3 linked regions of the Staphylothermus marinus F1 genome follow. Each later gene encodes a partner of the first gene's protein in a complex. Links are inferred from orthologs where the notes say so. Each region holds a gene or a part of one and is shown in the gene's direction. Other genes may lie near its edges.

The links.
Region 2: SMAR_RS05270 (region 1) and SMAR_RS04435 share a complex: the UniProt entries of both Methanocaldococcus jannaschii proteins name them as parts of the 50S ribosomal subunit. The link is inferred for Staphylothermus marinus F1 from one-to-one orthologs.
Region 3: SMAR_RS05270 (region 1) and SMAR_RS04210 share a complex: the UniProt entries of both Methanocaldococcus jannaschii proteins name them as parts of the 50S ribosomal subunit. The link is inferred for Staphylothermus marinus F1 from one-to-one orthologs.

The regions. Positions count from the first base shown.
Region 1 is NC_009033.1:994,325-1,002,736, forward strand. Bases 2,994-5,944 are described here. They hold SMAR_RS05270 (50S ribosomal protein L23), read left to right. Parts: upstream 2,994-4,306; coding sequence 4,307-4,582; downstream 4,583-5,944. Other genes in these bases: SMAR_RS05260 (50S ribosomal protein L3), read left to right, coding at 2,994-3,479; rpl4p (50S ribosomal protein L4), read left to right, coding at 3,495-4,310; SMAR_RS05275 (50S ribosomal protein L2), read left to right, coding at 4,611-5,330; SMAR_RS05280 (hypothetical protein), read right to left, coding at 5,327-5,680; SMAR_RS05285 (AAA family ATPase), read left to right, coding at 5,746-5,944. Outside these bases: SMAR_RS05250 (ATP-binding protein), read left to right, coding at 1-1,147; SMAR_RS05255 (putative RNA uridine N3 methyltransferase), read left to right, coding at 1,408-2,247; more of SMAR_RS05260, read left to right, coding at 2,292-2,993; more of SMAR_RS05285, read left to right, coding at 5,945-6,663; SMAR_RS05290 (vWA domain-containing protein), read left to right, coding at 6,650-8,412. UniProt on the Methanocaldococcus jannaschii protein: Binds to 23S rRNA. One of the proteins that surrounds the polypeptide exit tunnel on the outside of the ribosome.
Region 2 is NC_009033.1:841,554-849,784, forward strand. The notes cover bases 3,000-5,769. They hold SMAR_RS04435 (50S ribosomal protein L37ae), read left to right. Parts: upstream 3,000-4,137; coding sequence 4,138-4,401; downstream 4,402-5,769. Other genes in these bases: rrp41 (exosome complex exonuclease Rrp41), read left to right, coding at 3,000-3,231; rrp42 (exosome complex protein Rrp42), read left to right, coding at 3,243-4,100; SMAR_RS04440 (Brix domain-containing protein), read left to right, coding at 4,422-4,964; SMAR_RS04445 (KEOPS complex subunit Pcc1), read left to right, coding at 4,957-5,214; SMAR_RS04450 (prefoldin subunit beta), read left to right, coding at 5,211-5,576. Outside these bases: psmA (archaeal proteasome endopeptidase complex subunit alpha), read left to right, coding at 228-974; SMAR_RS04415 (ribosome assembly factor SBDS), read left to right, coding at 1,079-1,774; exosome complex RNA-binding protein Rrp4, read left to right, coding at 1,782-2,504; more of rrp41, read left to right, coding at 2,509-2,999; more of SMAR_RS04455, read left to right, coding at 5,770-5,895; SMAR_RS04460 (DHH family phosphoesterase), read left to right, coding at 5,825-6,859; SMAR_RS04465 (elongation factor EF-2), read left to right, coding at 6,958-8,231. UniProt on the Methanocaldococcus jannaschii protein: Binds to the 23S rRNA.
Region 3 is NC_009033.1:809,463-817,651, forward strand. Bases 3,515-6,242 are described here. They hold SMAR_RS04210 (50S ribosomal protein L13), read left to right. Parts: upstream 3,515-4,516; coding sequence 4,517-4,969; downstream 4,970-6,242. Other genes in these bases: SMAR_RS04200 (DNA-directed RNA polymerase subunit D), read left to right, coding at 3,515-4,152; SMAR_RS04205 (50S ribosomal protein L18e), read left to right, coding at 4,149-4,511; SMAR_RS04215 (30S ribosomal protein S9), read left to right, coding at 4,966-5,379; SMAR_RS04220 (DNA-directed RNA polymerase subunit N), read left to right, coding at 5,401-5,601; rpsB (30S ribosomal protein S2), read left to right, coding at 5,624-6,242. Outside these bases: tuf (translation elongation factor EF-1 subunit alpha), read left to right, coding at 1-938; rpsJ (30S ribosomal protein S10), read left to right, coding at 1,046-1,357; SMAR_RS04185 (30S ribosomal protein S13), read left to right, coding at 1,873-2,328; SMAR_RS04190 (30S ribosomal protein S4), read left to right, coding at 2,342-2,848; SMAR_RS04195 (30S ribosomal protein S11), read left to right, coding at 2,878-3,279; more of SMAR_RS04200, read left to right, coding at 3,310-3,514; more of rpsB, read left to right, coding at 6,243-6,286; amrB (AmmeMemoRadiSam system protein B), read left to right, coding at 6,295-7,164; fni (type 2 isopentenyl-diphosphate Delta-isomerase), read left to right, coding at 7,254-8,189. UniProt on the Methanocaldococcus jannaschii protein: This protein is one of the early assembly proteins of the 50S ribosomal subunit, although it is not seen to bind rRNA by itself. It is important during the early stages of 50S assembly.

The DNA.
Region 1 (8,412 bases):
GATGAGAATGGTTAATCGAAGAAAGGAATTAATGGATATCCTGAAAAACGAACTAGGATTGTCCATTGAGACCAATATTAAATCAATAATAGTAGATAGCGAAAGATTATCAACAATGATGCCTTTACCCAAAAATAAAAAGCCTACAATGGAGAAAGAGGATGGTTTACCTATAGGAATAGATATTGAGACTGGATGGCCGGTAATAATACCTTATAAGTCATTTGATAAACACATTCTAATATTAGGCCCAACAGGTCGTGGTAAAACAACTCTTCTCGCATCAATGATCGAGGGTATAACTAGTTTGTCAAATATTCTAGTTTTCGCTATTGATTTTAAAGGAGACTTAGCAAATATGGTTTATAGTGAAAACGTAGTGCATCTAACTCCTGACGATTACCCGATCAATATTCTTGTTATACCAAGCTTTTTCCAAGTTATTGATTGGTATTTAGCTGTTAGTGATGTATTATCTAATGTTATAGGCGTTGATAAAGAGAATTTTATTAGAGTAATGAATAAGTTTGCAAACAATCATCAAGCAATAGATGGAAAAGACATATTATTTGATAAAGATTTATCATTATTATCTCCTTTAATAGAACTTATTACAAGTAAGCCTAAATATGAAGCATTAATGAAACATCTGAATAATCACATAGTTTTCGATCTAGGAAAATATGGAACAGCTTTCCAAAATGCTTATGGTGGAATTCTTATGTACATATATAAAAAACTAGCCTTCTCAACAAAGATGATCAGTAAACCTAAACTTTTAATTGTAGATGAAGCTTGGAGAATAAGTCGTCTAAATGGTCTCGAAGAACTTGTTAAGGAGGGCCGTAGTAAGCATTTAGGAGTCGTTCTAGCAACTCAGAATCCTAGAGATATACCAAGAGAAATAATGGAAAATACTCATTTACTCATAATGTTTGGTTCGAGAAACGAGGATTACTTGAGAGATGCAGAGAGATTTCTAGGATTGCCTCGAGAAATTGTTAAAAAGCTTGCTTATCTTGGTGTGGGCGAAGCACTTCTTCTAAACGCTCTAGATCCTCATCCGGTTATTCTACGTGTTAGAACACCAACATTTATGAGAGAAAAATATAAACATATTATAAGCGATGATGAAAGGCGGGCTTAATCGATACTGGGATGAGATATGCGGTCGTATCTGAGCATGATCAAGCTCTAATTTTAAATAGAAAATACTGGGAACGATTTTATCCCGAAAATCTAATAATACTGGAACAATCCAATACTCTATGAGAACTGAATAAGTAGAGAGGTGAGAAATATGGGTGGAAGACAAAAAACAAGTTTGTTTATGACAAAGGAGAAAGTGACTGAGAGAATGGCTCGGGAAGCTAGGGAGAAAACAAAAGCTAAAGGTAAGAAGCGTAGATGAAGACTTCTAGGAAAATTCTCGTTGCATTACCAACAAGTATTTTAAGTACCGAATCAAGCCTTCTCCTTAAAACCATTAAAACATATCAGGTCATCAGGTACTCCTCTATTTTTGGCGTATCAGAAATAGTATTCTTCCGCGACCCCTTCACAGATTTTTCTCAACATAGGAAATATTCTGTCTTAATAGAGAAAATATGGCGATACCTATTAACCCCTCCTTATCTGCGAAGAAAACTTATTCCTAAAGATCCGGACCTAAAATTTGTAGGATTATTGCCGCCACTGAGACTTAGTACTTTCGATGTGAGCCGTAATGGTCGTGTTGGGGAGAAGAGATTAGGTCTTATCTATAGGGAGAAAAACAAGTTGTTGGCTGATATAGGGCTTCCTAGACCTTATAGGATAGAAGCTGGAAATTGTAAGCCAGGCGATATAGGGTATGTTGAAATAGTTGATGTTAATACTAGGAGAGCAATATGTTTAGATGTAGAACCATATAGGGGCCCTATTCTTGCGTTTGCGGATAGTTTACAAGAAGTATTAGAAGAATATAGGAAAACGGTAGATCTCATAATCGCTACTAGCAAGTATGGGAAAATCCCAAGTCATAAAGAATTAGCAGGTGTTAAAGGGAAGACAATAATAATATTATTCGGGGGTCCGCATAGAGGATTATACGATATAGCTAAGAAGGAAGGGTTTATTCTGGAGAATAAAGTTGATAAAGTATGGAATACCATACCTGAGCAAATGGTTAAAACTATAAGGAGCGAGGAAGCATTAATATCTACACTAGCAGTAGTTAACATGTTTATTTATGGAGAGAACTTATAATACCCTATGTAATGTATGTATGCAGAGATTAGCAGGTGAAGATAATGGGGCATAGAAAATATAGTGCGCCACGACATGGCAGTTTAGGAGTTAGACCTAGGAAACGGGCTGCTAAAATAGTGCCTAGAATAAGAAGTTGGCCTACACAGTCATGGTTTGATTTATTAGTTGAGAAACTGGGAGATGAAGCAGTAAACAAGGGGATCGCTCCTAAACCAGTACTTCTAGGATATGTTGCTTATAAGGCTGGAATGAGTCATGCAATAATAATTGATGATAGACCCCACACATTTACTTCTGGTAAAGAAATAGCCATTCCTGTAACAGTACTCGATGCTCCTCCAATACTGATTCTAGGGCTACGAGGATACAAGATTCACCCAATGCATGGTCTTCTATCATTCGGCGAAGTATGGAGAAGCCCTGTGGAGGCGTTAAAGGAGCTATACGAGAAAATATATAGTGATAACCCGTTCATTAATCTTGGAGCAAAAGATATTGTGAGAAAATACTTGAAAGGATTAAGAAAGGTTAATCCAGGACTAGTAAAGCCTGAGCCACATAGTGAATATGGATTTAAATTCTTAGAAAATAATTGGAAGGAAAAACTTGAACGATTAAAAGCAGCTGAACTAGCAGATATTAGAGTAATTGCATCAACAATACCGGTATTATCCGGTATAGGTAAGAAAAAACCCGAGATAATCGAGATAAAAATTGGTGGTGGAACACTAAGCGAAAGAATAGATTACGCCGAAAAACTCCTAGGCAACTATGTAACTGTAGATCAAGTATTTAGAGAGGGACAATTCATAGATATAATAGGTGTTACGAAAGGTAAGGGGTTCCAGGGAGTAATAAAGAGATTTGGAGTCAAAGAGCTTCCACGCTGGCATAAACATAGGAAGGGTAGTAGAAAAATTGGTTCTAGAAGCCCTGGTTTCGGCACTATGAGCGAGACTCCTCAGCCAGGACAAATGGGCTTCCATAGGAGAACAGAATATAATAAGAGGATCATAAAAATAGGCATTAATGGATGGGAAGTAACGCCTAAAGGAGGATTCTTAGGATACGGCATAGTTTATGGACCATACATAATGCTTCATGGAAGTATTATTGGGCCTAGAAAGAGATTATTAGTATTAAGACATCCTATTAGGCCTCCTTCCTGGTATCCTCTAGAAGCTCCCCAAATAATCTATTATAGTCATGAAAGCAAACAAGGAGTCTAAACTGGGTGAAGAATAATGCCTTGGACAATACTTATCCCATTTAAGCTTGAGAGACAAGAAACATATGTATTTAGCTCTGACGGTGAAAAAGTAGAAGAGATTACTTTACCTCCAATATTTAGTTTACCTGTTAGAAAAGACTTGATCCGGAGAGCGTTTCTATCAGCATTTACATCAATGCTTCAACCAAAAGGCAGGGACCCATTAGCTGGTAAGAGAACAACTGCTAGAAGCTGGGGTGTTGGTAGAGGATTAGCGAGAGTGCCAAGGCTACCCAATAGTAGGGCAGCATTCATATCTTTTGCTAGAGGAGGACATGCAGCTTTTCCACCCAGACCAGATGAAAGAATACATGAGAGAATTAATAAACGTGAAAAAGCATATGCAGTAGCATCAGCAATTGCAGCTACTGCTAAAGTAGACCTTGTTAGGGGTCGTGGACACGTATTCCAACAAGATAAACTACCGGTTGTGCTTCTAGATGATGTTGAGGATAAGATTAGTAAGGCTAGAGACGCTAAAGAGCTTCTAATAAAGCTTGGCTTATGGAGCGATATTGTTAGGAGTTATGAGAGAATAAGAATTCGTGCAGGCAAAGGTAAGATGCGTGGTAGAAGATATGTTGAGCCAAGAAGCATATTGTTTGTTGTAACAAGCTATGATAAACCATTCGCTAAAGCTGTTAGAAACTTTCCAGGAGTAGATGTTGCTACACCTAATAATCTAGGCATACTGCATCTAGCACCAGGAGGTGTACCTGGTAGATTAACGGTCTTTACCCGTTCAGCCATCGAAGATATTAGTAGAAAATATGAGGTGCGCACGTTATGAGCATGGATGAAGGAAGACTATATAAAATCATTATCAGACCAGTACACTCTGAGAAAGCATTAAATCTCATAGATAAAGAAAACACATTAACATTTATTGTTGATAGAAACGCGTCTAAGAAGGACATTAAAGACGCTGTTGAACTAGTATTTGGAGTGAAGGTATTAAAAGTCAGAACTCTCATAACAAGTAGAGGAGAAAAGAAGGCATATGTAAAGCTAGCTCCAGAACACCGTGCAAGCGAAATAGCTTCACAACTAGGATTAATCTAGCATTAACATATAGGAAAGGGTGTAATGTATGGGTAAAAGAATACTTCCACAAAGAATGGGTAGAGGTACACCAACATTTAGAAGCCCTAGTCATAGAAGAGTGGGGCCAGCAAAATATCCGCCACTAAAACTAGACAGAACTATAAAGGGAAAAATAATTGATCTATTACATGATCCTGGAAGATGGGTTCCACTAGCCAAAATAGTATTAGAGGATGGAACAACATTCCTAACACCGGCTGTTGAGGGAATGTATGTTGGACAAATAATAGAAATAGGACCAGACGCACATATATCCAATGGAAACATTTTACCGATCGGGAAAATACCGGAAGGAACACAAATTGCCAACATTGAGAAAAGACCTGGCGATGGAGGAAAATTCGTTAGATCATCTGGTACATACGCATTAATAGTTGGAAGAGCAGGGACAAAGACTCAGGTTCAACTACCTAGTGGTAAAATAATAGAAGTACCAAATAATGCAAGAGCAACAATAGGAGTAATTGCTGGAGGCGGTAGAGACGAAAAACCATTATTAAAAGCAGGGAATGCTTATCATAAATGGAAAGTTAAAGCAAAGAAATGGCCTAAAGTCAGAGGAGTAGCTATGAATGCTGTAAGCCACCCACATGGTGGAGGCAGCCATCAACACGTAGGTAAGCCGTCAACAGTTGCTAGGGAAACACCTCCAGGTAGAAAAGTCGGGCACATCGCTGCTAGAAGGACTGGTAGACGTAAAGGTTAATCTTTATAATTTATACATTTCTTCAACAGATCAATTTTGCTTTGTGGAACATATATTATTTTCTTAAGTGGCTGTATTTCCGAAACAACATATAGGTGATCATTGAATCTTTTTCGACCAATTATTTTAATATATGTTTTTCCGCTACTTAATGAAAGGCATTTAATATATTTTTGCCTATGGATAACTATCCTCCTTAAAAATACATCATAGTGTTTACTGATTTTTCTACTCTTAAATATATTCTCTCTTGAAATAATACATATTTTCACCTTATTATCTTCGCAGACTAGATCAAACCATACTAGATCATTGCCTTCAATGTAGAAGCATCTATATATTACTGTCAATTAACAACCACCGTTAATCAATATTTATAACACTCCTTAACAAATACTATGGCTCTGGGATAGATATGTCAGAGAAAAATATAGAAGATCCTATTGTTAAAAAGGTACATGAAATCTATGGTTCGGTAATAAAGAAAAGAACCCCTATTCGAAACCCTGATTTAATGTTGAAGGTACTACGTGAAGAATATAAGCTAGTTGTTAAACCATACATAGTTTACTTAACTGTTGCAGCATTTATGAATAGTAGACCAGTCTTATATGAGGGCCCGCCTGGAACAGGCAAGACCGAGATAGGTGAAGCAATCTTAACTTTATGGAGTGGGAAATCAGCATTTATACTTCCATGTAGCGAAAACTATGATGAATATCGGGTTATAGGAGACTTTCACCCAGCAATGGCTATGGCGAAGGGATTTAACGAAGAAAGCTTTATTCCCCGCCCACTTTTAGCTGCTCTAATACTAGATACAGGAGTTCTTATAGATGAAATTAGGAGAAGCAATGAAGATTTTCAAAACTTATTACTCGACATAATAGATAAACGAAGAATAATTATTCCAGAACTTAAAAAAGTATATGTTCAAAGAGGCCATGGATTCCAAATAATATTCACAAGTAACCCGCTGGACATAGCACAAAGTGATCTTAGCGACGCATTTCTACGAAGAGTTGTTAGAATAGAATTTAAGTATCCAACTATAGAGGAAGAAATCGAGATTATTAAGCTTAGACTTGGCGATTTAATGAATAAAATAAACGATAACTTAGTAATGAACGCCCTGAAGATCATTAGGGTTCTCAGAGAAAAAGCGATCTACAAACCGGGCACAGCTGATCTAGTTTCATGGCTAACACTTACTGCTCTCCTAGCAGAATCTAAGAAAAAGAAAAAAGCATCAATAGAAGACTTAAGAGAAGCTGGATACGCTGTACTATACAAGAACACTGAAGACGAGGAGTTACTAAATGAGGTTCTCTAGCGAAAATAGCATGGATAATGAGAAAATCATAGAACATATTAAGAATGTTGTTTTAGAAGGTATAGAGAAATATAAAAATGTTGGACAATCTGGATCATTATCTATAGATAGAGCGGAGTTGTTTATTAAAATCTATATAACATTATCTGAACTTGTAAAAAATAGGCTTGATAAATCAGTTATTTTAGAGGAATTTTATAGATCATTTCTTCCTGAGAAAAAGTATAGACTTGTAGAAGATGAGACAAAGATATCGTATGATAGTAAAATGAGCATACTAAGAAGGATCCACGGTAAAAACAAGATAACGGTCTCCGAGATATTTCGGTATAGTGCATCCTCATCAGATATTCTAGACTATATTTGGTTAAGGAAAAACAAACTCCTACTTCGCGGACGAGACGGTAAACTAGTGATAAACAAAAGGATCTATAGTAAACAATTCGATAATGAGGCTACGAGAAATCTAGAGTTGAAAGACGTATATAAGTACCTAGATGAAATACCAAGCGTTTTATGGTCTCGCATACTCACCTCTAGTTTTCTCGAAAAAATTAATAATAATGAACTATTAGGTTTTCTATCAAAGTTTTACGGTTACAGTTCCAAGGTTAACAGGAGATTATTGAGTGAACTGCGTAGAAGACTTGCAAACGGCTGGGATCCCAACTGGTTTGAATGGAAAAAAATAAGTCGAATTATAGAAGATAAAAGTTTGAAAACAGAAAAATATATGGGACCATATAGTCTTCAATGGAGTACCCCGAAAAATCTAGATGTAAGGAAAATAATTGATGATCTAGAAAACATGCCTTTAAAAGAGAGATGGAAAATCATTTCTAAAATATATAAGAACAAAAATTTGTTAACTATACTTAAAAAGCTTGATCCCATATCTTTATCCTCAATAGGCAGTCTGAACAGAGTGCCTGATTTGAAAGACAAAATCCTTCTTGGAAAAAGTTTAGCGAACATTATTACTTACATGATTACAGGGGATGAATCATATTTAAACTATTCAATGTATTTTGTTGAAAAAATTAATCCTGACAGCTTAGAACCCAATTTTAGACCAATATATAGATCAATAATTAGTGGTGATAAGAAGAAATTATTATATTATCTCGGAGTAATTATGCCAATTAGTTCCGTTGAATTTATTACTGCTAAAATATGGGATATTATGAGTTCTAATACAGGAATAAACAGGGAGCAATTATTGAGAGCTATAAGGATAGGATATGAAATTTTAAAGTATACCGCATCTCTTTCTGGAACTATGTTAAGTAAACGTAAAAAGATAAGTTTTATTCGTGGACGTATGGATGTTAGGAAAACAGTTTTCAATTATTCCAGATTTAACTATAACATTGCAAAACGTGATAAGGAGAAAGAATTTAGGGTTAACACTTTAATTGATATTAGTGGTTCTATGATAAAACACTCATTATGGGCTATATTTTCACTAGCATCAATTATGCCTATCGTGAAAAACATAATCTTATTTTCAGACAAAGTATTCATAAATAAGCCCCCGTCTTCTCTAAATCGTGGTTTAATAGTAAATTATCTTGAGAAACTATTTATTGAGGGCTTTAAAGGCTATACAAATATTAGTTTAGCTCTTAGAACAGCTGAGAAACTATCTAAAAGTAATGATTACATCTTATTATTTAGCGACTTAGAACAAACAGTTTCAGACACAAAGCCATGGATTATTGCAGAAAAACTCATCAATAAAAACAAGGT
Region 2 (8,231 bases), 150 kb from region 1 along the record:
TAGGCCTGCGTGGGTTCAAATCCCACCCCCCGCACCACCTTATTTTAAAATAGAAGAGCTTCTAACTAATTCACATTCAGATAACTAGTTGTCATCATCCCTTATGATGGGTCATGGGTCGGACTCTTCATCATACATGGGGTTAATCATGTTTCTCAAATAATCTTATTATTCCCTATTGATTATACGGTTATTAGTGGTTATATGATGTTTTATGGTGGTAAATAATGGGTCTCGGTATATCGCCTGCTACCGCATATGACAGAGCAATCACTATATTTTCGCCGGACGGAAGAATTTACCAGGTTGAATATGCTTTCGAATCAGTGAGAAGAGGATGGACTACTCTAGGTGTTAAGAGTCGTGAGGGCGCTGTTGTAGTTGTTGAGAAACGTAAGATTTCTCCACTAATCGATGATAAAGCTATACAGAAGATATTCAAGATAGATAAGCATATAGGTGCTAGCTTTGCAGGAATAGCTAGTGATGGTAGAGTATTAGTTGATTATGCTCGTCAAGTAGCATTGCTTCACAGATTCTACTATGATGAAAGAATAACTGTCGAATATCTAGCTAAGCAAGTATGTGATATAAAACAAGCATATACACAACATGCTGGTGTAAGACCTTTTGGAGTAGCTATTATATTTGTCGGCGTTGACGATAAAGGGTCACAGCTATACATGACAGAGCCTAGTGGTAGGTATCTAAGCTACTACGCAGTAGCTATCGGAGAGAAAAGCAGTAGTGCAACAGAATTTCTGGAGAAGAATTATAAATATGACGTATCTATACATGACACAATAAAGCTGGGAATACTAACTATAGCAAATGTTATTGAGGGAAAAGTATCCCATGAAAATATTGAGGCAGGATATGTTGATATAGAAAAACAAGAATTTAGAATAATGACACCCGAAGAAATAAATAAGTATCTCGAAGAATTAAGGAGTGAAGGCAAAATAAAAGAGTAAACTCATCTAAAAATTTTATACAATAAACAAAAGACTATTTAGAACTATTTACAAGGAGACATAAATTTTTCTAGAATGATAAATTATAATAAACGGTGAGTGTTTTGCCTGAAAAACATGTTATTGCAAGATACGAAGCAAAAGGTCATAGGTTTGAGATTCTGGTAAATCCTGATCTTGCTCTTAAGGTTAAGGAGGGAAAAACTGTAAATATTGATGAATTATTAGTTGGGGATTATGTCTATAAAGATGCTAGGAAAGGATTAAAGGCTTCTCCGGAAAGCTTAAAAGCCGTTTTTGGCACGGATGATATAAAGAAGGTTGCCTTAGAGATCATTAAACGTGGAGAAATTCATTTAACAGCTGAACAGAGAAGGAAAATTATTGAAAATAAGAGGAGACAAATTATTAGTTTAATCGCTAGAAATGCCATCGATCCTAAGACTAAGCTTCCAATACCTCCTAAGCGGATAGAACTTGCAATGGAACAAGCTAGAGTATCGATTGATCCTTTTAAAAGTCCAGAATCACAAGTTGAGGAGATAGTTTCTAAAATTGCGAGAATAATACCTATAAAGATCGCTAAAGCATATATTGCAGTAAAAGTCCCGCCTCAATTTAGTGGGAAGGCATATAAAGTTTTAAGTAGTATTGGAGAGATAAAGAAAAGCAATTGGTTAAGTGACGGAAGCCTACTAGTTGAAATCGAGATCCCTGCTGGGATGCAGGAAGAATTCATTGAAAGAATCAATAAATTGACACACGGATCTGCGAATATAAAAGTGTTATATGTGAGGTGAACTAGTGATGGATATAAAAATACTCGTTGCAGATCGACAGATAGTGAGGCCTGGCGACGTACTCGCTATAATTGAGAATAGTGGAGAAGTTACTCCTAAATACCTACCCGAAAAACATATTTATATAGCAGGAAACAGGATCTACTCAGATGTTCTCGGAATAGCGTCAATAACGGATAAGACTGTTTCAGTAATTCCACTTGAAGGTGTTTACTTTCCTAAAAAAGACGATTTAGTAATAGGACTTATTACCGGGGTAGGTATAACAAATTGGATAGTAGATATACGAGCACCATATAAAGCCATACTTAACGGTTCAGAAGTTATTGAGGGATTCAATCCAATCATACATAATCTTAGAGATTACCTGGATATAGGCGAATATATTGTGGCAAAAATAGCTGTGTTTGATAGGACAAGAGATCCCGTCTTAACAGTTAAAGGTAAAGGTCTAGGCAAAATCACTGAGGGGACAGTGATAGAGGTTAAACCAAGCCGTGTCCCAAGAATAATAGGTAAGAAAGGAAGTATGCTGAATCTATTAACAAGTAAGACTGGATGCAATATTATTGTTGCACAAAACGGTATGGTATGGGCTAGATGCCCAAATAATCATCGCTTAAATATTCTTATCCAAGCCCTAAAAATCATAGAGGATAAAGTTCATATGCGTGGATTAACCGAGGAAATAAGGCTTTTCCTAGATAAATCTCTTGGAGGAGAGGGATGAAAAATTGGAGAAACCCATTCTTATAAGAGAAGATGGATTAAGACATGATGGTCGAAAACCAAATGAATTAAGACCCATAAAAATGGATGTAGGAGTTTTAAAAAATGCTGATGGATCGGCATATGTAGAGTATGGTGGAACAAAAGTTATAGCTGCAGTTTATGGTCCTCGCGAAGTTTACCCTAGACATCTAGCATTACCTGATAGAGCATTGATAAGATGTAGGTATCATATGGCACCATTCTCTACTAGTGATAGAAAAAGCCCTGCGCCGTCTCGTCGAGAAATAGAATTATCAAAAGTAATAAGAGAAGCACTAGAGTCACTAGTCTTCTCCGAACTATATCCTAGAACAACAATTGATGTGTTTATCGAAGTATTACAAGCCGATGGCGGAACCAGAACCACCGGATTAACAGCTGCATCACTAGCTTTAGCAGATGCAGGTATACCTATGAGAGATTTAGTTGCCGGTGTCGCCGTTGGGAAAGTAGATGGAGTACTTGTTCTAGATATTGATGAAGTAGAAGATGAATATGGTGAAGCCGATATGCCAATAGGATACGCTGCCGGCATAGATGAAATAGTACTATTACAGCTTAACGGCGTATTAACTGTTGAGGAGTTCAGAGAAGCCTTAAATCTAGCTAAATGGGGCGCTGAACAAATCTATAAGACCATGAAGGAAACTCTTCATAAAAAATATTTAAAAGCACTCGAAGAATAAGGTGTTAAACCATGTCCTTAACTCCAACCAGACAACCAATTGTTCCCAAGATAAAACATGAAACAATTAAGAAACTTTTGAAGCAAGGAGAAAGAATTGATGGTAGAAAACTAGATGAGTATAGACCTATAGAAGTATTCTTGAACCCTATACCTAAAGCCGAGGGGAGCGCTGCTGTTAAACTTGGCAACACATTTGTTATTACTGGTGTAAAGCTAGAAATAGGAACGCCCTACAGTGATAGACCAAACGAGGGTGTTTTACAGGTACATGCTGAGTTTGTCCCACTAGCTTCGCCGACTTTTGAACCAGGCCCTCCAGATGAGAACGCTATTGAAACTGCTAGAGTAATAGATAGGAGTCTGAGAGAACCTAGAGCTATTAGACTTGAAGACTTAGTTGTCATTCCAGGTAAGAAGGTATGGCTGATATTTAATGACTTATACTTAATCGATCACTACGGAAACATAGTTGATACAGGAATGTTATCAACAATGCTAGCACTAAACATGACTAAGATACCGAGAATTGTCAGTATAGAGGATGAAAATGTAGTAATTGATAAAACCGTGAAGGAAGCGCCGTTGCCACTAAATCTAAATGTTGTAACTGTTACACTAGGTATTATTGATGATGTAATAATAGTTGATCCAAACATTGAGGAAGAACTAGTTGTTGATTCAAGAATAACGTTTGCAGTCGATGAAACAAATAGGATTGTTGGTATACAGAAAATGGGGATGAAAGGTATAAAACCAAAAATGATTGATCAATTAGTAGATATTGCATTGAAAAAAGCATCTGAACTACATAGTTTATTAAGGGAAGTATTAAATAATCCAGATACCTACATAAAAACTCTAGTCTAGAATAAATGCTTACGCGATAAAGAGGTGAAGAATAGAAATGGCTAGAAGAACTAAAGCTGTCGGAATAGCTGGAAGATATGGTGCAAGATACGGTTCTACCCTGCGTAAAAAAGTAAGAGATATATTGGAGAAAAGATACGCTCCCCATACATGTCCATTCTGTGGAGCAAAAGGAACAGTGAAAAGGCTAAGTACAGGTATATGGTATTGTAGAAAATGCGGCAATAAATGGGCTGGAGGAGCATATGTTCCCAGAACAGAGCTCAGCAGATATTTTGGAAAATACATTATCCGCGAGTGATCCTTAATCGATGATTTCATATGCCAGGCGTTTTAATAACTACTTCACATAAACCTAGCCAAAGAACACGTTCTTTTATAAAAGACTTAGCAAATACTCTGCCTTTTTCCAAACATGTAAACAGAGGAAAGAAAACTATTGAAGAACTAGGCCTTGAAGCATATAGAGATAAAAAACAATATATATTCATTGTTGGAGAGAGAAAAGGGAATCCGTCAATAATTAAAATTTATAGAGTTTATTTAGATGAAAAGCCTCCTAAAACAAAGCATGTAGCGACAATTATTATTAAAGGAGTGAATCTTACGAGAGAAAACCCTGATGCATCTAGAGCATATAATCCAGAGACAATAACAATAGACTATAATGCGTGCATAAAAGATGAATGTTATAAGCTAGCAGACATTCTCATAAAAATATTCCATGAAACAATAAGTGATAAAGCGGATGTTATAATCAAGCTAGAAGAAACAAAGAAGTTCATCATCATCAAACCTTTAAATAGACTAGGTAAACCATGCGGACCCATAATACGTGTAATTGGTGTAAAAATACATGTTTAAGAAAGCTATTCTGGAACTAGTTATTTCTGACAAGAATGAAAAACTAGTAAATGCGATATATAATGCATTAGATCCCGAAACAAAGACTCCTTCTCCAGGTTGCATAATAGAGTTGTCAAAGGAGAACTTAACAAAACTAATACTTATAATTAAGTGTAGTAGAATAAACATGCTAAGAGCACTACATAATAGTTTTTTAAGCACTATTTCAATGCTATTACACGTATATAACGAGGTGATTAAAGCATGAGTCAACAGAGACTCCCACCAGAAGTACAACAAACCCTAACACAATATCAAGCTTTAAGAGAAAACTATGCAAAACTTGATGCAGAGCTTAAACTAGTTGAGGCAGAACTAGCAGATATAGATCATATTCTTGATACACTTAAAACAATGGAGCAGGAAACAGATATATATAAAATGGTTGGTCATGTACTCGTTAAGAAACCTAGAGATGAAATAATAAAGGAACTAGAAGAACGCAAAGAAATACTGGGAATAAAGAAGGATAAATATAAGAAACAACTTGAAATCCTAGAAAAACAGATAAGTGACCTCGAGAAAAGACTTAGAGAACTCCTAGCAAAATATGGGATAACAGTTGCGTAAAACACGTATCAAAATATTAAACCTTAACCTAGAAGAAATTAAGCTGGATGATTTGACAAATATAACCGAACATGTGGAAAAGCATATAAGAGAGTATCTAGAACAAGTTCTTCCACCTAAAAGCGAATACGATATAATAGTAAAAGCTGTGCATGAAGGAGACAAGATTACTTTATTCCTAGACATAGGTGTTAAGGCTGGATACACAGATATTATGAACTACAATAAAATCCTGGGGGACACCATAAATGAAGCTAGAAGAATTTTTGAAAGAGAACTTAAAAAATATAAACAAGCTGAGAAGGTTTCTACTCAGTAATAAAGGACTAGTGTACGGTATATTAACACATAAAAATGCTGATCCAGACGCTGTTTCTTCGATGCTTATATTGAGAAATTTTCTCGTATCACTAAAAAATACTGTTTACCTTATTCTTCCCGAAGGATTAAATGCTGCCTCAAAGAATGTTTTAAACAATCTCGATATTAACATTGATTTTATCAATCCATACATTCTTCAATGGATGAACAATTTTATAGACATGTATATTATCGTAGATACTAGTAGCCCTATCCAATTAGGGCAGACAATAAATTATGTATATGAGAAACCCTATATTGTAATAGATCATCACCAGCCAGGCCAACTAATCAGAAATAGTATGATTAGTTTAAGCTATAGAGTTGTAAGTAATTGTGAACTAATATATCTGATGTTGAGAGATATTTGGTGGTTTAACCCATTAGAAGCAACTATATGTATAACTGGTATTCTCTATGATTCACGAAGATTTGTATATATAGATAAGTACATTTTTGAAGTCATTGATGAACTTATCAATATCTATAATGGAAACTATGAAAAGGCATTCAATGCTCTCCAAAAAAGAATGGATATATCTGAAAGAATAGCTAGATTGAAGGGGGCTCAAAGACTCAGTATTAAACGTATTGGAGAATATATTGTTGCAACAACACATGTTAGAGCTTTTGAGGGAAGCGTGGCTAGAGCAATCATTGATCTTGGAGCAGATATTGTATTTGTTGCTTCAAGCAATGAGAAGCTCCGGGTAGTTGGCCGAGCAACACATGATTTTGTTAAGAAAACAGGTATTAGCCTTGGCAAGGATATTATGCCGATCATAGGGAAAATGATAGGGGGAGGAGGCGGCGGCGGCCATGATACTGCAGGTGTTGCTGAAGGGACAGGTAAACCAAAGGATGTATTAAAAATAACACTAAATATTCTTGAAAGAATACTCCGGAAATTAAACAATAAATAAGTTTTATAATACCTTAACCATATTTCCCTTATGAGAAGATAAATGTGGATTAACAATTATGTTTGGCTACATGTTTATAAGATAAGGGTTGATCAAAAATGGTTCGATACAAGCAAACAATGGAAATACTTAAAATAATGAGAAATCTTGAACAAGTAAGAAACATAGGTATTACTGCTCACGTAGACCACGGCAAAACAACATTATCTGACAGCTTATTGGCAGCAGCAGGTATAATTTCAGAGAAAATAGCAGGCGAAGCTCTAGCACTAGACTACCTAGATGTTGAGCAGAGAAGAGGAATAACAGTTAAGTCAGCAAACATTAGCCTATACCACGAATACAAGGGTAAACCATATGTTATCAACTTAATAGACACTCCTGGACACGTAGATTTCTCCGCAAAAACAACTCGTGCAATGAGAGTAATTGATGGAGCAATCCTAGTTGTTGACGCTGTAGAAGGTGTTATGACTCAGACAGAAATGTATCTCAGAGCAGCACTTGAAGAACGTGTGAGACCAGTTTTATTCATAAACAAAGTAGATAGATTAATCAAAGAATTAAGATTATCACCACAAGAAATACAGCAGAGATTTGTCCAGATAATTAAGGAAGTAAACCAATTAATAGCAATGTATGCTGATAAAGAATTCAAGACAAAATGGCAACTAGATCCTGCTAAGGGACAAGTAGCTTTTGGATCAGCACGTGATAGATGGGGATTTACTGTTCCAATGGCTAAGCAGAAGGGTATAAAGTTCAGCGATATAGTTGATCTATATAAGAAGGGAAAAGAAGCCTTACCAGAACTACAGAAACTTGCTCCTCTACACGAAGCCGTTCTAGATATGGTTGTAAAGTTTATTCCTAACCCACGTGAAGCCCAGAAGTATAGATTGCCTAAGATATGGCATGGCGACCTAAACTCTGAAATCGGCAAGGCAATGCTGGAAACAGATCCTAATGGACCACTTGTTATGCTCGTAAACGATGTAAGGATCGATCCACATGCAGGATTAGTTGCTACAGGCAGAGTATTCTCTGGAACACTTCGTGCAGGAGAAGAAGTCTGGTTAGTGAACGCTAGAATGAAACAGAAAGTTCTACAAGTAAGCCTCTATATGGGACCTTATCGTGAATTAGCCGATGAAATAGTTGCTGGAAACATTGCAGCAGTGCTAGGATTAGATAAGGCTCGTGCTGGAGAAACTGTTGTAGCTGTTGAGTACAAGGATATGATGACGCCCTTCGAAAAGCTTAGAATGATTAGTGAACCGGTAGTTACTGTAGCTATAGAGCCTAAGAATCCACGTGATCTACCAAAGCTTATTGATGCACTCCATAAGCTGAGCATTGAGGATCCAAGTCT
Region 3 (8,189 bases), 180 kb from region 1 along the record:
TGAGCCCTGAAGGACAGACACGTGAACACGCCATCCTAGCTAAGACAATGGGTATAAACCAATTAATTGTTGCAGTAAACAAGATGGATGCAACAGAGCCTCCATGGAGCCAGAAGAGATATGAGCAAATAAAAACTATTCTAGGAAAATTCCTAAAGAGCCTAGGATATGATATAAGTAAGGTACCATTTATCCCCGTATCCGCATGGACCGGAGACAACCTCATTGAGAGATCGCCAAATATGCCATGGTACAATGGACCAACCCTAGTTGAAGCACTAGATAGCTTAGAGCCACCACCGAAGCCAATAGATAAACCATTAAGAATACCTATACAAGACGTATATGCTATTAGCGGTGTTGGAACAGTACCCGTTGGACGTGTTGAAACAGGTGTATTAAGGGTTGGCGACAAAGTAGTATTTATGCCGCCGGCAAAGGTCGGTGAAGTACGTAGCATTGAAACCCACCATGTAAGAATAGAGAAGGCTGAGCCAGGAGACAACATCGGATTCAATGTACGTGGCGTTTCAAAGAGAGACATTAGACGTGGAGATGTTGCAGGACACCTAGATAACCCACCAACGGTAGCAGAAGAATTCACAGCAAGAGTATTCATAATATGGCATCCAACAGCAATTACTGTTGGATACACGCCAGTAATACATATCCACACTGCTAGCGTAGCTAGTAGAATAGTAGAGATTAAAGCCAAACTAGACCCTAGAACTGGTAAGGTAGTTGAAGAAAACCCACAATTCATTAAAATGGGCGATGCAGCAATTGTGAGATTCAAACCCATCAAGCCATTAGTAGTTGAGAAATACAGTGACTTCCCACCATTAGGAAGATTCGCTATGAGAGACATGGGTAAAACAATTGGTATCGGAGTAGTAGTAGATGTTAAGCCAATGAAGATCGAGATAAAGACCAAGTAAAATAAGTATTTAACATATGATCTCAACGAAAAATTTTTCTAATACATAAACAACCAATATCTCTATAAACCCTCATAACTCATTGATATGCTGAGGCGTAGAAAGAAATGTCGACGCCGAGAATGGTTAAGATAAAGATATGGAGCAATAACATCAACATACTAAACGAGTTCATGAACAAAATAACAGATATAGTTAAACGTACCGGAGTAAAAATGTCTGGACCAATTCCATTGCCGACGAAGAGACTCGTTGTGAGAACACTTAAACTACCACATGGTGAAGGAAAGAAGAAATGGGAGAAATGGGAAATGAGAATACATAAGAGACTATTATATATTGCAGCTGATGAAAGAGTAATGAAACAACTTATCCGTGTCAGAGTACCGCCAGAAATATGGATGGAAATAGAAATTTAAGCACGTTATTTTATCCATAAAAATAATCGTTTACTCGGATTTTATAAAGGAAATTGTTCATTTAAAAGCTTACTACATAAACTAATCTTGTTAACCCAGAGAAACATTTTATCCCTCCATAAGCGAAATAAATAATTAGAATGCCGGGGTGCCCGAGCGGACTAAGGGGCTGGCCTGGAGAGCCAGTGCCCCATACGGGGCGCGCGGGTTCGAATCCCGCCCCCGGCGCCACTTCTTTATATAGTTTTTAACAGCATACATAGTATGGATGATGAAGCGCTTTAGGAACACGATCCAGTTTTAGGAGATGAAATTTTTCGCCCCTCCTGACACAACAACTTATTAAAGCCTAATCAGATCCTCAATAAAAAGTATAAAACCCTGTCTTAAGGGGGAGAAGCACATATAAAAACTAGTTTATCGAGGATTAGACGGTAAGCTTATAATAGGAGTTTATTTATGGTATTGGTTAGGATATTTGCTTAGAAAAGTTATGCATGGGTGAAGCTGGGGTTTTGAGCAGTGCTAGGAATTATAGATATATAGTGCGTATAGCGGGAACCGATATCGATGGTAGCTTGAAGACTGTATATGGTTTAGCAGAAATTAAGGGTGTAGGTGTTAACTTAGCCTATGGTATTTGTCGAAGACTTGGTATTGATCCTGAAATGCGTATTGGTTATTTAACAGATGAAGAAATAAAGAGAATAGAGGACTTATTAAGTAATCCATCAGCTTATGATATACCTTCATGGATGCTTAATAGGAGAAAAGACTATGTTACAGGTAAAGATATGCATCTAATAGGTGCTGAACTAATATTCTATGTTAAACAAGATATTGAGAGAGAAAAGAAGATTAAGAGTTGGCGCGGTATACGTCATGCTCTCGGCTTAAAAGTTCGCGGACAGCGTACACGTACAACTGGTCGCTTAGGATTAACTGTAGGTGTTAGAAAGAAGAGGAGATAAAGAGGTGTGAAACATGGGTGATCCGAAGAAGCCTAGAAAGAAATGGGAAGGACCACGACATCCATGGCGAAAAGAAGTATTAGTTCAAGAACTTAAGCTTCTGGGAACATATGGTTTAAGAAATAAGAGAGAATTATGGAGAGCACAAACAATTGTTAGGAAGTTCCGTCACCAAGCACGATCACTTCTAGCTGCTCCACAAGAAATACGTGAACAAGCAGAAAAAGCTCTACTTAATAGACTTTATCGTCTAGGATTACTACATGAAAACGCATCACTAGAAGATGTTTTAGGATTAACTGTTGAAGACTTATTGGAGAGGAGATTACAAACCATAGTTTATAAGAAAGGATTAGCGAGAACAATATATCATGCAAGACAATTAATTATCCACGGACACATAGCTATTGCCGGCCGTAGAATTACTTCGCCAGGATACATTGTTTCTCGAGAAGAAGAAGACCTAGTGGATTACGCACCTACAAGTCCGTTTAAAAAGAGCATTGAAGAAAAAGCCTAGATCTAAATATTAGTTGAGAGGTGAGCGGAATGGCTTTCATGGGTAGAGAACTTAAGTGGGGCGTAGCACATATTTATAGTAGCTTAAACAACACTATAATACACATAACAGATCTAACGGGAGCTGAAACCGTAAGCAGATGGAGCGGTGGAATGGTTGTAAAGGCTGATCGAGAAAAACCAAGCCCATATGCAGCAATGATTGCTGCTAGTCGTGCGGCTGCGGAAGCAATGGATAAGGGAATAACAGCTTTACATATTAAAGTAAGAGCGCCTGGAGGTCATGGACCGAAGACTCCGGGACCGGGAGCACAAGCTGCTATACGTGCACTCGCAAGAGCAGGATTCATTATTGGAAGGATCGAAGATGTAACACCAATACCGCATGACACTACACGTAGACCAGGCGGTAGGAGAGGTAGGAGAGTCTAAACCTATATTTTAACATGGGTGAATCATGTCTTGGAAATAAATGTTTTAGAAAAAACACCTCTACGTCTAAGGCTTTATATAAAAGATATTCCTTTACATGTTTTAAACTCTATTCGTAGAGCCATAATAGCAGAAGTACCAACAATGGCTATTGATTCCGTAGTATTCACAATGAATAGCAGTGTATTCTATGATGAATATATTGCTCATAGACTAGGACTTATACCGTTAACAAGTGAAGCAGCACTAGACAAATATAAGTCACCAGAAGAATGCAGAGAAGCAGGAGACAGAGGATTATTCACCGAAGATTGCTTTGTAAAACTTGATCTTGAAGGGAAAGGTGAGGAAGGTAAACTTGTAACTCTACACAGCGGAGATCTAAAGACTTCGGATCCTGATGTTAAACCTGTTTATGATAACATTCCTATTATAGTTCTAGGAAAGAACCAAGAAATAAGGCTGGAAGCATATGCTAGACTTGGCAGGGGAAAAGAACACGCCAAATGGAGCCCTGTATCTGTTGCAGCACACAAGTATATTGCTGATATTTATATAGATGAAAAGAAGTGTTTAGGTGAAAATTGTAAGAAATGTATAGAGGTTTGTCCAAGAAATATTCTAAGCTTTGAAAACGGAAAAATAATTGTAAACACTAATAAGATTTTTGATTGTTCATTATGCAGAATTTGTGAAGAATACTGTCCGACTGATGCGATAAGAGTTGGCTGGAGAGAGAACGAATATATTTTAACAATCGAATCTACAGGTTCATTACCTCCTAAAAGAATCCTTATTGAAGCCGTAAAAATACTTGAAAATAAAATAGATGATTTCATAGAAAACCTTAGAAGTGAGGGGATAATTAAATGAAAAAGACAGGACCTACAAACATTGTATTAAGGAAAACTATTAGAGAGCTCAAAAAATTATCCAAACAATATAAAACAGCTATTTGGAAAGCAGTCGCTGAAGAACTTGAAAAACCTAGGAGGCAGAGGAGAGCTGTGAATATAAGCAGGATAAACAGGCATACTAGCAGTGGAGATGTTGTCGTAGTTCCAGGAAAAGTGCTGGGTTCAGGAAACATTGATCACCCGGTAACAGTCGCTGCAGTTTCATTTACAAAAACAGCTATTGAAAAAATAGAGATTGCCGGTGGGAAAGCTATACATATACTTGATCTAGCCCGTGAAAACCCGCGTGGAAGCAATGTGAAAATTATTGGGTGATATATATGAGTGAACCTAAAACAATATATGTTGATGCAACAAATCAGATCCTGGGAAGACTAGCCAGTATCATAGCTAAAAAACTACTCAACGGATACAGAGTGATCGTGGTAAATGCTGAAAAAGCAGTTGTAAGCGGTGAAAGAGTAAGGGTTATCCAAGGATATAAACTTATTGAGAAAGTCACCACACACTATAATCCCTATAAAACAGGGGTTAGAAGACCTAAATCACCCCACAATATATTGAAGAGAACAGTTCGTGGAATGCTACCCATGGATAAACCTAAAGGTAGAAATGCGTATAAAAGACTTAGAGTATATAATGGAGTACCGCCGGAGCTTGGAAAAGTAGAATTTATACGTTTCAAAGAAGCAGATGCTAATAGACTCGGGAGAGAATATATTACCCTAGCAGATATAGCTAAAGAACTCGGCTGGAAAGGTGTTAGGATATGAGTGTGAAGGGAAAGATAGTTATTGCAACAGGTAAAAGGAAGACAAGCATTGCGAGAGCAGTTATTAAGCCAGGCGAAGGAAGAGTGTGGATAAACGGTGTACCATTAGAGATATGGCCAATAGAGCTTGCCCGACTAAAAATGTATGAACCCCTAGTCATAGCTGGAGATCTATGGAAACGAGTAGATATATACGTAAATGTTAGAGGCGGTGGTGTAATGAGTCAAGCAGATGCTGTTAGAATGGCTATTGCTAGAGGATTACTAGAATATGCTGACAACAATCCTGAACTAAGAAAGATCTTCACCGAATACGATAGATACATGCTAAGCGGAGACCCGAGAAGAACAGAGCCTGAGAAATGGGGCAGATATAGTGCTAGGAGGAGATGGCAGAAAAGCTATAGGTAAAAACGAGGTGTTTTTATAAAAATGATGTTTCCAGTTAGATGTTTCACATGTGGTGCACCCATAGGTCATTTATGGGAAGAATTTAAGAAAAGAGTTGAAGCAGGAGAAGACCCGGGTAAAGTTCTAGATGATTTAGGTGTTAAAAGATATTGTTGTCGAAGAATGTTTCTCTCACATATTGAAATATCTTATGAAATCTTAAACTTCCCCAAAGTATCATGACTTAGTTAAGAGGTGAATTAATATGGCTCAAGAACAACCAAAAAATAATGAAAAATCCGCGGAGAAAACCCAGACAAAACCAGTCATAGAATTATTGATCCCACTAGAAAAATATTTGGCGGCAGGAGTTCATATAGGAACACATATATGTACAAAGTTCATGGAGCCGTTTGTTTACCGTGTTAGAAATGATGGACTCTACATTTTAGATGTTAGAAAAATCGATGAAAGAATAAGAATAGCAGCAAAGTTCCTATCAAGATATGAGCCATCAAAAATTGCTGCTGTGTCGGTTAGAACATATGGGCAAAAACCTGTTGTTAAGTTCTGCAACTATGTAGGATGCAAACCTTTCACAGGTAGATTTATGCCTGGAACCTTTACAAATCCAAGCCTTAAATGGTATTTTGAACCAGACATAGTATTATTAACAGATCCACGTGCTGACTCCCAAGCATTGAAGGAAGCAGCAGAAATAGGTATACCTATTGTTTCACTAGCTGATACAGATAATAGAACAGAGTATATAGACCTAATTATTCCAGCAAACAATAAGGGTCGAAAAAGCTTAGCACTAATATATTGGTTATTAGCAAGACAAATACTTAGGGAGAGAGGATTATTACCGCCAGACGGCGACTTGCCCGAGCCTCCCTCAGAATTCGAAGTAAAGTTTAAGAGGTGAAAAAATATTTGGAGCAAAAATCACATGTAAGACTTCCCGTTGTAGCTGGATATTTTTATCCAAGCGAACCAGAAAAACTACGTGAATTAATCGAGCATTCCTTTAAGCACCCGCTTGGTCCCGGAGAATTACCTCAAGTATCAAGCACCCGTCGCAAAGACGCTTTAGGATACGTAGCTCCGCATGCAGGTTATATTTATAGCGGGCCTATAGCTGCTCATGTCTACTATAACTTGGCTCTTGATGGTAAACCTGAAACCATAATTATTATTGGGACAAATCATACAGGTTTAGGCTCGCTTGTATCAGTGTATCCTGCAGGAAAATGGATTACTCCTCTAGGAGAACTAGAAGTTGATGCTGAACTAGCTAGAGATATAGTTAGCAACAGTGATCTCGCCGAACTCGATACATATGCACATGTCGAAGAGCATTCAGTAGAGGTTCAATTACCATTTATACAGTATTTGTTCGGCAATAATGTTAAAATAGTACCAATAGTTCTAGGCTTACACACACCTGATGTAGCCAGGGATCTCTCTAAAGCAATATATGAATCCTTACAGACCATGGGAAGAGACACTATAATAATTGCTAGTAGCGACTTTAACCATTATGACCCGCACGATATAACGGTTGCTAAAGACAAGAAAGCACTAGATCGCATACTTGCACTTGACACAGACGGTTTGTATAAGGTTATACTAGAGGAACCTGTAACCATATGTGGTCCTGGAGGAATAATGACACTGATCGAACTAGTAAAACTATATGGTAAAGGAGAAGCTAAATTATTAAAGTATGCAACCAGCGGGGATGTTTCAGGAGATAAATCAGCTGTTGTAGGATATGCTGCAATAAGGTTTTTAATCAAATAATATATGTGCAATACATTATTATCGTAGTAAGAAGTATTGTTTTTAAAGAAATACAATATTTGTTCTTAACCAATCGTACGGTGCCTTAAATGGATGAGAATATAGGTGAAAGAAAACTAGAACACATAGATATTATTTTAAAAGAAAACATTGACTTCCCTGATCATTGCTCGAAAATATATGATTCCATAATGCTTATTCACCAAGCTTTTCCAAAAATAAATCTGGAAGAAGTGGATCTTAGGATAGATTTTCTAGGCTATACTATTAATGCACCACTCATGATAACGGGAATGACGGGAGGACATAGAAACGTTACTAAGATAAATGAGAAACTAGCTAGATTAGCACAAGAACTAGGTATAGCTATAGGTGTTGGAAGTCAGAGACCAATGATAATATATAGAGACAATAGTGATGTACTAGAAACCTATAAAATAGTTAGGAAAACCGCACAAGATGTGCCAGTCATTGGTAATATCGGTATTAATACTATTAATGACCTAAGCATAAATGATATTGAGTTTCTAATCAAATCCATTGAGGCAGATGCGTTAGCAATCCATTTAAACCCAGCACAAGAAGTTATACAGCCGGAAGGAGATACAAGATTTAGTGATAATGTTATTGTTAAGGTCGAAGAAATACTTGATAGTATTGATGTTCCAGTAATCATAAAGGAAGTGGGTAACGGTATCTCTATGGAAACAGCATCATTATTCAGATCCATTGGTATAAGGTACTTTGACATATCAGGTTCATGTGGTACGAACTGGATATTAGTTGAGAAATACCGGTCTAGAACACCAGAGTATAAGAAAAGAATTGCGGATATTCTCAATAAATGGGGAATACCCACACCACTAGCAATTATAGAGACTAGAAATGCTGCCCCCGACTCATTCATTATTGCTAGTGGAGGAGTATGGGATGGTTTAAAAGCAGTAAAATCACTAGTTCTCGGAGCAGACATGGTTGGATTAGCGAAACCAATTATTTATCTCTTAATAAAACAAGGCTATGAT